One region of the Desulfoconvexum algidum genome, then DNA from elsewhere that is predicted to be linked to it. Evidence: riboswitches for the same ligand, from Rfam matches in the RefSeq annotation. Region 1 holds a riboswitch; each other region holds the start of a gene.

Region 1 (4,191 bases):
GGTCCTGAATCCTGGAAGCCAGATTCACCGTGTCCCCGATCAAAGAGTAGGCGGATCTATCTGCACTGCCGATGTTGGCTGCCAGGACAAAACCCGTATGAATTCCCACCCCGTGGGCAATTGGAGGAATTCCCTCCTCTGCAAACCGTTTATTAAGTCCAGCAAGACGAAGGCGCATGGCCAGGGCTGTTTTAACGGCTGAAAGCTCATGGCCGGGCTCATATACAGGTGCGCCAAACACCGCCTCCACTTCATCCCCAATAAACTGAAGAATCAGCCCCTTATTTTCCTTAATGGCTTCCGCCATTTCATTGAGATAGGCGTTGAGCACATAAATCAATTCCTTGGGGGGCGTCACCGCCACCAGGGGAGTAAAATTTCTTAAATCCGCAAACAAAATGGTCGCTTCTTTTAATTCTCCATCCAGGGGAACCCGGCCCCGGAGAATTTCATCCCGGATCTTTGCATCCACGTATCTGCCAAAGGTATCTTTGATCAATTCGCGTTCCCTCAAGCCCTGGGTCATGGCATTGAGTGTCTCTCCTGCAAATCCGACCTCATCATTGCTGAACACCCTTGCTTTTTGTGAAAAGTCACCCTGTTTCACGTGACCCATGACCCGGATAATCTCCACGATGGGCCGCCTCGTATTATGGGCCACCAACCAGGACAGGAAAATGGCCACCCCCATGAACAAAAAACTCTCCCGGGCAATGGTTTCTTCCATGCGGCTGACCAGCATGATCAGGGTCATTTCATCCATCATCTGCATCTGTTTAAATTGATGGATGGTCAGATGGATAAACGCCAGGGGCACCACGGACACGGCAAAAATCAGGACAGCAAACCGGATCTTTACACTGATGATTCTAACCCCCTGCACCCTTGACAAATCCCCTTCAGGGAAAAACAAGGGCACTAGATTATGCTGGGATACATGCTCCACCCAAAAAAAGGCCAGGGTCATGGTGATCAGACCGCTGGCAATAGCAATCCCACCGGCCGGAGAGCCAATGATCCAAAAAAGAAAGAACCCCAAACCCCAGGCAGCCATATCCAAAATCACGATCATATAGGGTTCATTGAGCAACCGGCGACGGGCATTTTCCAGCAGAATCGGATCTGGATCATAGCCCCGGTAAAACGCTTTCAGGCAGCAGCGGATGGGCCGTTCATACCAGATGGTGATCACGGACATCACCACCACACAAACGATAATATAAAAAATATTCAAAGAATGGGCCAGACTCAAAAGGGCTTGGGAAGCGTCTCCAGCCCTATGTATAAACATAATACGGGTCAGGCAGTCACCAAGAAAAACCGCTATCATATTGCCAAAAAGTACATCATTGGAAATATGTAAATACTGGAACCTGCTTTTAATCAATTTGTCTGCTACCATGGTCTCTCTTACATTCTTCTGATTATTTTCGCTATAACTATTAATCAGGAACCTTAAGTTTGTAAAGAAAATATTGACTTAATACGCCAGACTCATGTATTTATTGTTTCCATAATTTATGGGTAGTGTCTGGTCCACGGAACACGGTGAAACTCCGTGACGGTCCCGCCGCTGTAATCGGAAATATTTATTTTTTGTATGGCCACTGTTCACACGGGAAGGCAAAAAAATAAATTTAATGCCGAAAGTCAGAAGACGAATCAGATACTCGTGATATGGTAAAACTCAATGGTAAAGGGTTTTGTAAGAGATATTTCTTGCAAAAACCTTTTGTGGTTTTGCAGGAGCATAGCGAGGAAACTATGACAACACAGCTAGAATACGCCCGCCAGGGCATCATCACCCAAGAAATGAAAACAGTTGCCAAATCAGAGGGCCTGTCAGAAAGCTTCATACAGGCCCATGTGGCAAAGGGGCAGATCGTCATCCCCTGCAACCCCAATCGGAAAGATCAGAAGGTTGTGGGCATCGGTACCGGCCTCCGGACCAAGGTCAATGCCTCCATCGGCACCTCATCGGACATCTGCGATATTGACCTGGAAGTTCAAAAGGCCAAAGCCGCCGAAGAAGAAGGGGCAGACACCCTCATGGAATTGTCTGCAGACGGAGACCTGGACCTGGTTCGACGAACCGTGCTTGCCAACACCCGTCTTCCCGTGGGCAATGTGCCATTGTACCAGGCCTTCAAAGAAACCATCCGCAAATATAAAAACCCGGCAAAGCTGGACCCTGAATATTTGTTTGAGCTCATTGAACGACAATTGGAGGATGGATTGAGCTTCATGGCCATCCACTGCGGGATCAACCTCTACACCATTGAGCGGTTGAGAAAACAAGGATTTCGCTACGGCGGCCTTGCCTCCAAGGGTGGTACCTATATGGTGGCCTGGATGGACATCAACAAACAAGAAAACCCTTTGTACGAACAGTTTGACCGGGTTTGCACCCTCATGAAAAAATATGACGCCGTCCTCTCTTTGGGCAACGGCATCCGGGCTGGGGCCATCCATGACAGCCATGACCGGGCCCAGATGGCGGAGATGATCATCAACTGCGAGCTGGCGGAAATCGGGCGTGCCGCCGGGTGCCAGATGATGGTGGAGGGCCCGGGCCATGTCCCCCTGGACGAGATTGAGGGCAATATCATGCTGGAAAAACGGATGTCCGGCAATGCCCCCTATTATGTGCTGGGCCCCATCCCCTGCGACACGGGAGCCGGCTATGACCATATCACGGCTGCCATCGGTGCCGCCAGTTCCGCCCGGTTCGGCGCAGACCTTGTCTGCTATATCACCCCGGCCGAGCACCTGGCCCTGCCCGATGTCAATGATGTCAGGGAAGGAGTCCGGGCCACGAGACTTGCCGCCCGTATTGGAGACATTTCCAAATATCCGGACAGACGGGAGAATGAACGTCAGGCAGCCATGGCCAGGCGGGACATGCGGTGGGATGACCTTGAACGCTATTTGCTCTTTCCCGAAGTCGCACGACAGATCCGGGAAGAACGGGCACCCAAACAAAAGGAAACCTGCACCATGTGCGGGGATTTTTGTGCCATGAAAAAAGGCATGGAAATATTTGAAAACGATATAACAGACAAGAGGTAACGCCATGTCATTACTTGAACATACCATTCGCTCCATACCCAACTCCTTGAACCAGGACGCCTTGGCTGCGGCCAAAGACCGGCTGGCCAACCAGGCAAAACCCCCGGGCTGTTTAGGAATTATGGAAGATATCTCGGCCCGCCTGGCCGCCATCAAGGGCACCATTGATGTCCACTTGACCAACAAACGCATCGTCACCTGTGCCGGGGACCATGGCGTCACAAAGGAAGGCGTCAGCCTCTTTCCGGCAGAAGTCACCCCCCAGATGGTCCTAAATTTTGTAAACGGCGGCGCATCGGTAAATGTCATCGGCAAGCATGCCGGCGCCATTGTTAAAGCCGCCGATATCGGTGTAAACTATGACTTTGATCCAGAGCTTCCCATTTTCCATAAAAAGGTGCGCCACGGCACGGCCAATTTCACAAAAGAACCAGCCATGACCCGGGATGAGGCCATCCGCTCCATTGAAGCGGGCATTGAAATCGTAGGGGAACTCATGGCAGAGGCGCCGGTGGATCTCCTGGGCACCGGCGACATGGGCATCGGCAATACCACCCCGTCTTCTGCCATTATTGCAGCCTTTTCAGGAATTCCCGTTGAAAAACTTACGGGCAGGGGAACCGGCATTGATGATGCCGCCCTTAAAAACAAAATTGCTGTTATTCAACGGGGGCTGGATCTTCATAAACCAGACCCATCCGATCCCCTGGATATCCTCTCCAAGGTGGGCGGCCTTGAAATCGGGGGTCTTGCCGGATTGGTGCTGGGGGCGGCAGCCCATGGGATACCCGTGATCTGTGACGGCCTGATTTCAACGGCCGGGGCACTCATTGCCTGTGAGCTGGCACCCGTTGCCAGACAATATCTTTTTGCCAGCCATAAATCCGTGGAAATAGGCCATAAATACATGCACGACCGTATGGGGTTAACCCCCCTCATCGACCTTCAATTCAGGCTGGGGGAAGGTACCGGTGCCGCTGTCTGCATGGAACTTTTAGACCTTTCCACCCGGATACTGGCAGATATCAAAACCTTTGAAGAGGTAGGGGTGACCAACATCTAAAGCCCCCCGTCTTTATATGTCCCATAAAAAGCCCCGGAAGATAAAAAACCCCGGGGCTT
Region 2 (4,191 bases), 2.0 Mb from region 1:
GAATGTCAATTTTCATGGGGCAAACATAGATGCACCGCATGCACATGGTGCACATCCAGGGCCAGTCAGAGGCAATAATTTCTTCATCCATGCCCAGGGCTGCCATTCGTAAAAATTTTCTGGGATCCATATCACCGAGACCCGTGGCGGGACAGCCCGAAGCACAGGCGCCGCATGTCAGGCACGCATTGAGATTGCCGCCTTCGGGCAGCAGTTCTTTAACCTTGTCCATAAAGGTAGTTCTTTTACCTTTATGACCAAGCTTAATGACAGTTTCTGTCATCTTTATTTCCTTTCAAAAGGGTTAATGATAATCATGGGTTCCTAGTATTACATCAATACCGGTTTTTTCTTTTATGAGACCAGCAAGTTCTTCAGGGCTGTAGTAGGGGCATCCTGGCTTGGCATTGACCAGGCAGGAACTTAGATAGATTTTATCTGGTTTTATTTCAGATAGCTTGGCAGCCATTCCAAGGGTGGGGATGACAGCTCTGCCGGGGCACTCACATTTGACAAAGGCCACCACGGCAGAAGGTTTTTCAAATTTTCCATCCCCTTCGGATGCTGCTTTCAGGCATCTCCATTCTCCGGGGCAACCATGTCCCTGATCCATATATGTACCGCAGCCGACAACCGCAACTTTTTCCATTTTGAACATCTCCTCTGTTAATCTCAATTCATGGTAGCTTTTCCAATTCAAAATATCAAGAATCTTCAAAATTTTCAGAATATTCAGAATATCCAGTTAACCAAAAGCATAATGTATGCCAAAAAGTCTTGGGGAGAGGGATTTGATGGAAGTGGTTAAAAACGGCATAATATTAGATGGTTATGTTTTGGGGCGCTTTCGATGCCCAAAAAAAAGTCGCAGGCTTGCACTCTATAAAAAGGCAGGGGTTTCAAATCTGCTACCTCAATCTTGAAAATCACAGCCTTATTTTCATTCCACACCCCCGGCAAAAAGATTTGCTTTGGATAAAAATAAAAAAAAACTTTTATAGACCAGCATGTTGGGGTACAATATTTGAGCTAAAATAGGCAGAACCTAAGCCGTTGCATTATAATAAAAAAAGATGATTTAGTCATATGAACAGAAGAAAATTTTTAAAATTAGCCGCTGTTTCCATGGTGTTACCGGTACCGGATGTCCTTGGGTTTGCTCCTGGTTTTGAAAAACGTGATTCATCCCAGAGGGCTGGGGCGGATAGGGGTGTGAAAAATAGCCTTGCTCCTGACCATGGGGTCAAGGATCGGCTTATCAAAAGTCGGTTCTTTGATCATGCATTTAAAGATGATATCTTGCTGTCGCCAAATGATGTCGCCCTGCTTAACACGAGTCTTGCCCGGCTGACCCGGATACAAAAAGTGATTGGGTATGGTAACTTTTCCCTTCTAAATTTTGACGATGCGGTTGTCTATGCCAGGAGTTACTCACGAATCGGAAGGTTTTCAAAGGCAGAACTTTTTTTTCTTGAAAAAATTTTTTATGACCAGGTTACAAAATATGGGTTTATGGGAGAAAAAACCATTGAAACCATCACGGGAAAAATAAAGAAAAAAGAGGTTAAAAAAATTCCATCAACCGGTCATTACCTTTACCGGGGAAAACCCATTGCCGTCTACCAAGCCATTCAAAAAAAAATCGGGCCGGATGTGGTGTTGACCTCTGGAATTCGCAGTGTCATGAAGCAGTTTTTGCTGTTTTTGAACAAGACAGCAAAAAGTCGCGGTAACCTTTCCATGGCATCGCGCTCCCTTGCTCCTCCGGGGTATTCCTACCATGGGGTTGGGGATTTTGATGTGGGGAAAAAAGGGTTTGGGGTGGCCAATTTCACAGAACAATTTACCCAGACCCAGGTGTATAAGCGGCTGGCGGATCTAGGATATATCACCTTTAGATATGATCGGGGCAATGACCTGGGGGTTCGGTTTGAACCCTGGCACATTGAAGTGGTATGATCGCTGCCTGAAATTATAAATTAAAAACAGATGATCGGTTGGGTGGGGTTTGGCTTTTTTTCTTGTTGACTTTAGTGGATATTCAAAATAAAAGCGTATCAGTTCAGGTGCATTAAAATGCTTAATAGGGAACTCCTGTTTAAATCAGGGACGGGCCCGCCGCTGTGATTGGGGACGAATGCTTTACTCACGCCACTGCCAACGTTGAAGTTGATGGGAAGGCAAAAGTAATTCGGAAGATCCAAGAGTCAGAAGACCTACCTGGAATGTTGCACATCCTTCGAGGACGAAGGGGTGTTCATGGATCTTGGACTAAGCAAAGGGATACTCCAGATTGATTTTTAAAATCGGTCTGGAGTTTTTTTTTGTCCAAGGCCCGGGCATTTCAGGCCGGTTCCACAGCGGGTTGTTAATAAACTGGAAACTGAATGTGAAAACAAAAAAGAATAGGGGTCTGAAAAATTTTCTGGCTGCCTGGATGGGACTTGTCTGTCTGTTCACTAGTTTTACCTGTTTTGCCGCCATTGGTGTTACAGATTCCAAAGGCAATGATCTGGTGTTTAAAAACCCGCCTTTACGGGTGGTCTGTCTGGTGCCCAGTGCCGCTGAAATTTTGTTTGAAATTGGTGCAGGAGAGGCGGTTGTCGGTTTGACCTATCACGATGCCACCCTTGAAGGAGCAGCCGACAAAGCAGTTGTGGGTGGATTTTTCATGCCTTCCATTGAACGAATAAAAGTGCTCCAGCCGGATTTGATTATTTTGGCACCGTTTCAACAGCAGACCCTATATGATGGATTGGATGAATTGAAGACGGCAGGGGGGCAGATCTTTGTCTATGAAACCCAAAGCATTGAGCAGTCCCATGAAAATATCCTGGCCCTGGGCAAATTATTCCATCGGGAAACCCGTGCACGGCAGGTGGTCGAAAATAACCTCTTGGCAATGGGTCACATTGAAAAAAAACTGGTCAGGGCTGTTCCAGGTATTCGCAAACGGGTGATCCGCCTCATGGGCCGTGACAAAATCATGACCCCGGGTAACACCTCTTTTCAAAACGAACTGATACGCCTGGCTGGCGGTCTTCCGCCGGATTTTGGGAAAAAGGGCAGTGTGGTTGAGGTGACCTTGGAAGAATGGCAGGCCTTTAATCCCCAAGTGATATATGGCTGCGGCAATGACAGAGAAGCTAGTCAAAATTTTTTTTCGCGGCCGGGATGGAAAGAGGTGGATGCCGTAAAAAATAATCAGATCTATTATTTTCCCTGTGAGCTCACCTGCAGGGCATCCACCCATTCAGGGTATTTTGTCTCCTGGCTTTCCTCCATGATTTATATGGATGAATTTGCAAATCCGGCCAATGATATTCTGCCGATAAAAATCACCCGGTCACGCCCCATCCATATTGATCTGGACTATGTAAAGTCGGCTGTTATCAATACCGCTGACATCTATGATTTTGCCAACAAAACCCTGATGGTTGATTTTAAACGGCCCCAGACTATTGTCTCCACCCTTGAAGGCCAGCGGGACAATATTTTTACGGTGGGCAATCATTATTCACCCCCCCCCACCTGGGGGCCAGGGCACACGCTTGGGATCGATGACATCCGGACCAAAATTTTAAGGGCCAATGGTAAAGCAAAGGACACCACTTCCTTTTTGATCACAGGGGCGGATATGGACAATCTGAGCGTGATCCAAAAAACGTTTAAAGAAATGAAGGTGACATCCCTTGTCACAGCCGGTGTCCTGTCCAATGCAATTCGCATATCAAAGGATACGGGAGCGTTTTACGAGCCCGGCACCATTAATATCATTATTCTGACCAACATGAAATTATCCAGACGGGCCATGACCCGTGCGATCATTGCGGCAACAGAGGCAAAGACCGCAGCCCTTGAGGACATGGACATCAGAAGTGCCTATACGCCACTGTTAAATCAGGCCACGGGGACGGGGACCGATAACATTCTGGTGGTGCAGGGGGAAGGAAAGGCCATCAAAAATGCCGGGGGCCATTCAAAAATGGGGGAACTCATTGGAAAGGCCGTCTATGACGGCGTGAAAGGAGCGGTTTTAAAACAAAATAAAATCACTTCCAACCGTCATATTTTCCAGCGCCTCAAGGAAAGAAAAATCTCCTTGTACAGCCTTGCAACAGGGATGAACTGTGACTGCATTCATAAGAAGGGTATCGAAAAAAATGAGTTTGCCAAAATTGTGGAATACCT
Region 3 (4,191 bases), 150 kb from region 1:
ACCAAAGAGAGAATTTTGGCAATCTGTTTTTTGGACAATGCCGCCAGATTTGTATTGTTCAGGAGGACTTGTCCCCTGTCAGGGAGAAAAAAACCTGAAATCAAATCCAGAAGCGTTGTTTTCCCGCTTCCATTGGGGCCGAGTATCCCATAAAATTTGCCCGGGGAGAATCGAGAGGATACTTTTTTTATAATGGGCGTGCTCCCATGGGAAAAGCATAAATTTTGAAGTCGTATCTCCATGGGTTAGGCCAACCGGCTTTTTTTAAATATCCAGCAGAAGACCGGACCGCCAATTAGGGCGGTAAGAACACCTATGGGAATTTCATGGGGCAGTACTGCCCGGGTAATGGTGTCGGCAAACAGCAATAAAAAGGCGCCCACCAGCATGGAGAGGGGCAGCAGTTTTCTGTTGTCAGGTCCTGTAATAAATCGGACCATGTGGGGAACCAGAAGGCCTACAAAGCCGATGATGCCGGATACGGATACACAGACAGCCGCCAGCATGGATCCGGTTACCAACAAAAGGAGGGTTATTCGTTTAATATCCACCCCAAGGCTGGATGCGGCCTTTTCCCCCAGGGAGATAAGATTCAGATCCCTGGCAAAATAAATGGCAATGATGAATCCTATAACAAGGAAGACAAAGATGACCATAAAATTACTCCAGGTCTTGGAGGCAAAACTGCCCATGAGCCAGAAAATAATAACAGACACCTGTTCATTGGCAATGAATTTCAAAAAACTGATGCCAGCGGAAAGGATTGCCGCTACAATAATACCTGACAAAATAAGATTGTTGGAGGAAAGACCGCTCACAGATCCCTTGGATGAGGATGAATAGGACAAAAAAATGACAAAAAACAGGGTGGTGCAGGCGCCTGCAAAGGCAAATGCAGGAACGGACACAAAGGTGGCACCCAGATTGAGCAATATGGCAATACATGCCCCAAAGGCGGCTCCGGCTGATACCCCGAGGGTGTAGGGGTCTGCCAGGGGGTTTAGTAAAATTCCCTGGAACAGGACCCCGGAGATGGAAAGAGCTGCTCCCACAGCGGCGCAGGTGAGAATCCGGGGAAGCCGGATATCAAATATAACCGCGGTAAAGGTCTCGGCTGTGGGCGTTGCCATATCCATGTTCCCAAAAAGCCTGTTCACAAGGATACCAGAAATTTCTCCCATGGGAATACAGATATACCCCATGGAAAGGGAAATCATTATCATTCCAAACACAAGAAGGGAAAACAGTGCTATCATCCATAAATAATAATGGCCTGATATCCTTTGTTTCAAGCTTGATTTGGGTTTGTTGGGTCCCTCTTTTTCTTTTGGCTCCATCTATTCCTGTTTCCATTTGTTCCATGTGAAACAAAATGGTTGTCTGCCCTTTTTCTATGGTCTTCCAATAAAAAAACCCATATCAGAATTTATCCTGATATGGGAACCGAATTTATCCACATTGTGCTGATCTGCCCAAGTCCTCGAGGGTAAAACGACCCAGCATTCAGGCAGGTTTTCTGACTTCCGGATCGGCTTACTCGTCACTCCTTCCCGCTGAAAAATGACTCAGCAGTGGCTGCAGTGATTTTCATCCCCGGTCACAGCGGCGGGTCCGTTCCTGAATTTCACAGGATTCCCTTTTGACTGCAAATGGCAGCACCTGAAATATCCTATCAGATATAACCCTTTCCCCAAAGGGTGTCAAGAAAAAAGGCCGGGATTCAAATTGTTGAAAAGGCAATATAATTGAGGTCTTAGTTTCGATCGTTTTGAAAAATATCGGCTTTAAGCACATCAAATGTGTTGAACCCGGTTTTCAATGAAAGAAGAATGGATAAAATCACACTGAAGTATTCAGTATAGAAAATACAGCCCATGATAGCAATTTGATATTTGATGGCAACAATGGGGATGGATCCGCCTAAAATCTGGCCGGTCATCATGCCGGGCAGGGAAACAAGTCCAATGGTGGCCATGGATGCCAGAGTAGGATTAATGGCAGCCACAAGACTTTCTTTGAACCAGGGTTTTAATGCCTGGGTCCGGTTGTTGAAAAGACAGAGGGAATAGAGGTATTCTCGCTCATTTTTTTTCAACCCTGAATAGAAATGGGTAAGCCCGATGATGATACTTCTCAGGCAGTTTCCCAGTAGCATACCGCCCACGGGCACCAGGTATTTTGCTTCAAACAGGTTGTCAATATTTGCAACCACCCCATTGAAGAAGAGCAGCATGATGCCAAAGGGGATGAGCAGGGCAAAAAACAAGGGTTTGAAAAATATGCGGAGTTTAAGATTGCTGGATTTCAATATGGAGTGACAGGCAATGGAAATCATGAGCAGCAGATAGGCTGTGTTGAGCCAGGGAGAATCAAATTTGAATAAAAACTCAAGATATAGTCCCACAAAACTCAGCTGCAGGCACATTCTAACCATGCCAATGATGATCTCTCGATTAATCCCAAGTTTCAAATATCGGCTGATATAAAGGATGGGAACAAGAAAGATCAATAAAGTTCCAAGGGAGAATATGTTTAAATCCTGGGCGCCCATATTAGGACCACCTTTCGATTCGAACCGAGCTGTCCTGCCAGCAATGGTCATGGGAAACGATAATCATTGTTTTCTCCAGGGAGAGAATATGGGCGGCTATTTTTTCTTTCATGACATCATCCAGAGCAGATGTGGGTTCATCCAAAAGCCAGATGGGCCGGTCCAGCAGAAAACCGATCAAAAGGCCTATCCGTTGGCGTTCTCCTCCTGACAGTTCACCTGTTTTCTTCTGGAGGATACCGGGGGACAGCTCAAGAAAGTTTAGCTGCCGGTTTATCTCTTCGTGACAAAGCTCTTTGGCAAAGTTGAATTGCCAGATATCTGTCAAAAGTCCGAGGATGGTTTCGTTTCTCAGGTCAATATCCTGGCTCAAATAAAATAGTTGCTGCCGTATTTGGTGAACATGATTTTTGTCAAGATTCAGCCCGTTCACCACAATTTTTCCTGATCCGGGCTGTTCAAACCCAAGGATCAGCCGGAACAGGCTTGTCTTTCCTAAACCGGATTTGCCCAGGATCAACACTTTTTCCTTTTTTCCTACGCAAAGGCTTCGGTCTGAAAAAATTCGGGTGTTACCAATAGTGTGGCTGACAGATTCAAATGAGATCACAAGATTTCCTTAAAATTTCATCAACCTCTTTAAGATCTATATTACGCCCATCGGAAATATTTTTTATTTTAAGGGTAATTTTTTTAATATCGTCATCCTCAAAGGAAAGGCCTATTTTTTGCGCCCTATCTTTTACCGCATTCCAACCTGTGAGCTTATGGGCTACCATTATTGTTCGTGACGCATTAAAATCTGACGGATCTATAATCTCATAGGATTTGGGATTAAGAATCACCGCCTTTGTATGCACACCCGCCTTATGGACAAATGCTGATTTCCCCACGATGGGGTGGTCCCATGGGATCCCAATCCCTAAGATTCTAGCAACAGTTTCATGTAAGTGTTTGAGATTTCCAAGGTTATACTTTTTTTTAACCATCTCAGCCTCAAAACTATAAAGCCTGGCAATAAATCCGGCAAGTGAGGTTATCCCGTTTCTCTCCCCTATTCCCAAAACGGTTGTATCAATATGGGTTGCCCCGGCTTCGAAGGCTGTATAGCTATTCACCACCGCAGAACCGGTATCGTTATGACAATGAAATTCAATATCCATTCCGGTCAATACATGTAATAGTTTGATAACACGTTCAACATCACGGGGGAGTGCGTATCCCACAGTGTCGGCAACCCCTAGTCGATCCACCAACCCCGAGTCTCCAACAGCCCCGTAGATAACAATAAGATCCTCAATGCGGGTTCTGAAAGCATCTTCAAGGGAAAATCGAATTTCTAACTCAGGCGCATTTTCCCTGGCGAAACTCAGCACATCCAATATTTTCTCCAGGGTTTGCGACATCTGCGGTCCAAGACCGTATCTGTCATGGGATAAAGATATTCTTGAGAACAGATTAATACCTGCAACGCCGGTATCTATTGCCGTGATCACATCCTCTTTTATGCACCTGATATGGGTTAAGATTTTTGATTTCAACCCCATTCTGGAAATGACTTGGCAGTCTTCCTTTGACTGTGAAGATACACAGGGCGATGTAAGCTCAATATATTCAACACCAAAATCTGATAACTGGGT
Region 4 (4,191 bases), 2.5 Mb from region 1:
TTATTTCCTTGATAAGGGAACCCAGCGCGGCGCAACCTACGAAATGGTCCGGCAGTTTGAAAAAAGCATCAATACGGAACTGAAAACCCGCCATCTCAAACTCCATGTTCTCTTTATTCCCACCCCCAGGGAAAAATTGATTTCAAATCTGGCAAACGGACTGGGTGACATTGCAGCGGGCAATTTAACCGCCACGGACAAGCGGATGAAACAGGTTGATTTTTGTGATCCTTTTTCAACTGAAGTTAATGAAATTTTAGTAACCGGACCCAAAGCCGGTGAAATTAAAGAAATTTCAGATTTGAGCGGCAAAAAAGTTCATGTGCGAAAATCAAGCAGTTATTATGAAAGCCTTGAAAAGGCAAACAAAAGATTGACGGCTGCCGGCAAAGCCGGAATAAAGATTGTTCTTGCCGATGAAAACCTTGAGGATGAAGATCTTCTGGAAATGCTGAATGCAGGTCTGATTCCCATGATGATCATTGACAGTCACAAAGGGAAATTCTGGGCAAAAATCTTTAAGAATATCACCCTCCACCCGGACATCAGATTCAGGGAAAACTCTAAAATTGCCTGGGCCGTTCAAAAAAAGACCCCCGAGCTTAAAATAAAAATCAATGCCTTTGTTAAAAAAAACAAAAAAGGCACCTTAATGGGAAATATGGTTTTCCAACGATATCTCAAGGATACTACCTATGTAAAAAGTAATCTTGAAGACAAGGCCCGGAAACGATTTGAAAATACCATTTCTTTTTTTCAAAAATATGCCGGCATGTATAAATTTGACTGGCTGATGCTTGCGGCTCTTGCCTTTCAGGAGTCCGGTATTGACCAAAGCAAGCGCAGTAACACCGGTGCCATCGGTGTGATGCAGATTCTGCCGACAACGGCAATGGATAAAAATATTAACATCCCTGATATTGAAAAAATAGAACCCAATATCCATGCAGGGACCAAGTATCTTCGGTTTATTATGAACCGATACTTTAATGACCCGGATATTGGCAAACTGGACCGGGTACTGTTGACATTTGCAGCCTATAATGCCGGCCCTGCCAGGGTTTCAAAATTGCAAAGAGAGGCCAAATCAATGAACTTGGATCCCAACATCTGGTTTAGAAATGTCGAGGTTGTTGCCGCCAAAAGAATTGGCAGGGAAACCGTTACCTATGTGAGTAATATATTTAAATACTATATTGCCTACGCCGCCATTATGCCCCAGGCCAATGCAACAAAAGAATCAAAAACAACAGGGCAATAAAGATATAAAGTCTTTATTGAAACCTTATAAATACTGTGGTATAGACTCTCCCACGTTGGATCCGAGAACAAGATTCAATGACAAATACAATTAAGAGAAACTTTTCTTTGGGAAACCCGGTTAAATTCCGGGGCGGACCCGCCGCTGTAAGTGGGAACGAAAGCCGTACACTGTCACTGTGCTGGATACACCAAATACGAGACAGCATGGGAAGACACGGTGATTAGGATGATCCACCAGCCAGAATATCCATGGAAAAGAGATGAAACAACTTTCCGGAGAGACGGTAAATCCCCGGGCTGAACACTTTTAGCTTAGTGTCGGCTGGGGATTTTTTTTGCCGACGGGGAGTTTTTTTATGGGCGCATACCCGCTTTTTCTTCTGGTACTTTTTATCTATATTTTCGGTTTGATCCTGATCGGACTCTATTTCAACAAACAGCAGACATCCCCCACAGACTTCTGGCTGGCCGGCAAATCAGCCGGATTCCTGTCCATCGGGTTTTCCGCTGCCGCATCCTGGCTGACAGCAGGTGCCCTTCTGGCGGTAATAGGGTTTTTCATTCTCTTGGGCATGGGGTCCATCTGGGGATTTGTTGCCCCCAATATCCTGGCCCTTTTCATCATTGCTTTTTTTGTGAAAAAGATCAAAAATCTGCCCGCCATTACCCAGCCGGAACTGCTTGAAATGCGGTATGGGCCTTTTTTAAGACTGCCCGTGGCCATTATCATCACCGTGGTCATGATCCTCTTTGCCGTGGCCGACATTAAAGGATTTGCCATGGTACTTGAAATCTTTTATGGAATTGATCCTCTCTATTCCGCATTGATTGTGGGTCTGGCGGTTTCCATCTATGTCACCCTGGGAGGATTGTCAGCTGTTATTGCCACGGATATGGTCCAGTTTATCTGTCTGTCCGCCTTTATCCTGGTCATGGCCTTTCTGGTCATGGGAAGTGCCGGCAGCGCCACAAACCTGTCACCGGGCCAGCTGATCGCCACCGTGCCCGACGGATGGTGGAACCCTATTTCCATAGGGATGCCCATGGTGCTCATCTTTGTCCTTGCCATTGTTCCCGGCTGGATCACGGAACAGGACCCCTGGCAGCGGGTATGGGCAGCTAAAGATGAACGAAGTGCCCGGAACGGCATGTTTCTGGGAGCCTTTCTGGTGGCAATTGTCTTTGGGGGGTGCGCCCTCATTGCCTTAGGGCTTAATGCCCTGTATCCGGAAATTGCCAAAATGGGATTTCCCATGGGAATGGCCAAGGCAGAGCCCGCTTTGCTGAGCTTTATCATGGGCAGCAAATTTTCCAACCTGGCCCTGGCCCTTTGTGCCGTGGCCCTTGCAACGGCAGCCATGTCCTGCACCGATACCTTTGCCACCTCCGGGGCCTCGTGTATTGCCCGGGATATTTTCCAGCGTCACCTATACCCCGGGGCCACCATGCGACAGATGCGCCTGGTAAACCGGATCAGTGTTCTTGTCATCATCTTTCTGGCCACCACAGGATCATTTTTCATCCACAGCATCATTGATGCCATCCATATTGCCACCTTTATTGCCTCTGCCTCCTATTTTTTCGTCCTCATGGGCGGACTTTACTGGAAACGGGCAACAGGACCGGGAGCTATCGCCTCACTGTGCACGGGGTTTGTCCTTCAGGTGAGCCTTGTCATCATTGATCTGGCAAAAACTGCTCCCATGTCCCCCCCGTTTTTGGAAGGTCTCCATCCTGTCTTCATGGGACATGGCGTGATATTTTCCATGCTGGCCTCAGGCGTTGTTTTTATAGGGGTTTCCCTTGCCACCAAACCATCTGACGAAACCCTTTTGGCACCCTTTTTCAAGGATACGCCAGAAGGCAGTGACCTTACACATGGCAGCCTGGAACAACCCCCAACGATATCAGCCCAGCCCTCATAGAGCCCTAGGCCTGATATTTAATTTTATGGAGCCGCACCCCCATGGCGTTTGGATTTAAAGATGTAACAACAGCCCACACAGGTTTTCAGTTTCTTGAAGACCTGTCCACGGCCTATTGGTATTCCCAGGTGTTGTTTACCGGTCTTGAATTAAACTTATTCCAGTATATGGATCAGGAGTTTTGTTCGGTGGAGACCCTTGCCAGGGAGACGAATAGTCAAGAAGAGGAACTGTTGCGCCTCCTCCGGGCCATGGAAAAGACAGGGCTTGTCACCTGCCGGTCAGAAAACTGGTGCAATACCAAAGCTTCCTCCCTGTTCCTGGTGCCGGGGAAACGAGACTATATGGGGGAGTTCTTCCTTTACCGGCAGTATATGCGTCCCCAATGGGATACGCTTACCCAAAAGATAGCGCCAGAACAAAAAAAAGCAAAACCGCTAACCGCGCTTTCCTATGAAGAGAGGACCCTTGGCTATGTGACTTCCACCGACACCCTGGTTCGGCAAAAAGCCAAGCAAATTGTCCGGCTGCTCCAGCCGGACAACATCAGCGGCCCCATACTGGACATCGGAGGAGGCGCCGGCAGCCTGATCCGGGAACTGAAGATACTGGCACCCGATACCGGGGCAATCCTTTTTGATATTCCAGAGGTTATTGAAGCGGCCCGCACCCTGTACCCGGATACGAAGGACTGGGACGGCATCACCCTTTGCGGCGGGGATTTCAGATTCCATGAATTTGAAGGAACGTTTTCCTTGATCTGCATGAGCAATTTCCTCCATACCTATGGACCGGAGGAAGCCAGGATCTTGCTTTTAAAAGCTGTCTCCCTTCTTCGCCCCAAGGGCGTTATAGTCATCCACGATTATTTTCCCGACCGGAAAGGGGTGGCTCCCGAAAAAGGCTCTTTCTATGACCTTGCCATGATGCTCAACACCTTTAACGGCGTCTGCCATGAATCCTCAACCATACGCCAATGGCTTGGGGAAGCCGGGATAAGCAC

Evidence for each region. Region 1 has a riboswitch for cobalamin ahead of thiC (phosphomethylpyrimidine synthase ThiC). Riboswitches for the same ligand answer to the same signal wherever they lie in the genome.
Region 2: linked by a shared signal. The riboswitch ahead of ACZ45G_RS19045 (adenosylcobinamide amidohydrolase) and the one ahead of thiC (phosphomethylpyrimidine synthase ThiC) in region 1 are both predicted to bind cobalamin.
Region 3: linked by a shared signal. The riboswitch ahead of ACZ45G_RS28450 (FecCD family ABC transporter permease) and the one ahead of thiC (phosphomethylpyrimidine synthase ThiC) in region 1 are both predicted to bind cobalamin.
Region 4: linked by a shared signal. The riboswitch ahead of ACZ45G_RS08275 (sodium:solute symporter family protein) and the one ahead of thiC (phosphomethylpyrimidine synthase ThiC) in region 1 are both predicted to bind cobalamin.

Annotation. Positions count from the first base shown of each region.
Region 1 covers NZ_AP042394.1:6,173,351-6,177,541, forward strand. Annotated here, with positions in the region: gene ACZ45G_RS27765 (adenylate/guanylate cyclase domain-containing protein) at 1-1,402, opposite strand, end outside; cobalamin riboswitch at 1,516-1,681, shown strand; gene thiC (phosphomethylpyrimidine synthase ThiC) at 1,765-3,069, shown strand; gene cobT (nicotinate-nucleotide--dimethylbenzimidazole phosphoribosyltransferase) at 3,074-4,132, shown strand.
Region 2 covers NZ_AP042394.1:4,200,032-4,204,222, reverse strand. Annotated here, with positions in the region: gene ACZ45G_RS19060 ((Fe-S)-binding protein) at 1-283, opposite strand, end outside; gene ACZ45G_RS19055 (CGGC domain-containing protein) at 305-649, opposite strand; gene ACZ45G_RS19050 (M15 family metallopeptidase) at 1,087-1,959, shown strand; cobalamin riboswitch at 2,048-2,238, shown strand; gene ACZ45G_RS19045 (adenosylcobinamide amidohydrolase) at 2,390-4,191, shown strand, end outside.
Region 3 covers NZ_AP042394.1:6,327,756-6,331,946, reverse strand. Annotated here, with positions in the region: gene ACZ45G_RS28455 (ABC transporter ATP-binding protein) at 1-242, opposite strand, end outside; gene ACZ45G_RS28450 (FecCD family ABC transporter permease) at 246-1,337, opposite strand; cobalamin riboswitch at 1,490-1,678, opposite strand; gene ACZ45G_RS28445 (ABC transporter permease) at 1,754-2,551, opposite strand; gene ACZ45G_RS28440 (ABC transporter ATP-binding protein) at 2,553-3,161, opposite strand; gene ACZ45G_RS28435 (homocitrate synthase) at 3,148-4,191, opposite strand, start outside.
Region 4 covers NZ_AP042394.1:1,802,778-1,806,968, reverse strand. Annotated here, with positions in the region: gene ACZ45G_RS08280 (MltF family protein) at 1-1,261, shown strand, start outside; cobalamin riboswitch at 1,371-1,512, shown strand; gene ACZ45G_RS08275 (sodium:solute symporter family protein) at 1,620-3,188, shown strand; gene ACZ45G_RS08270 (methyltransferase) at 3,230-4,191, shown strand, end outside.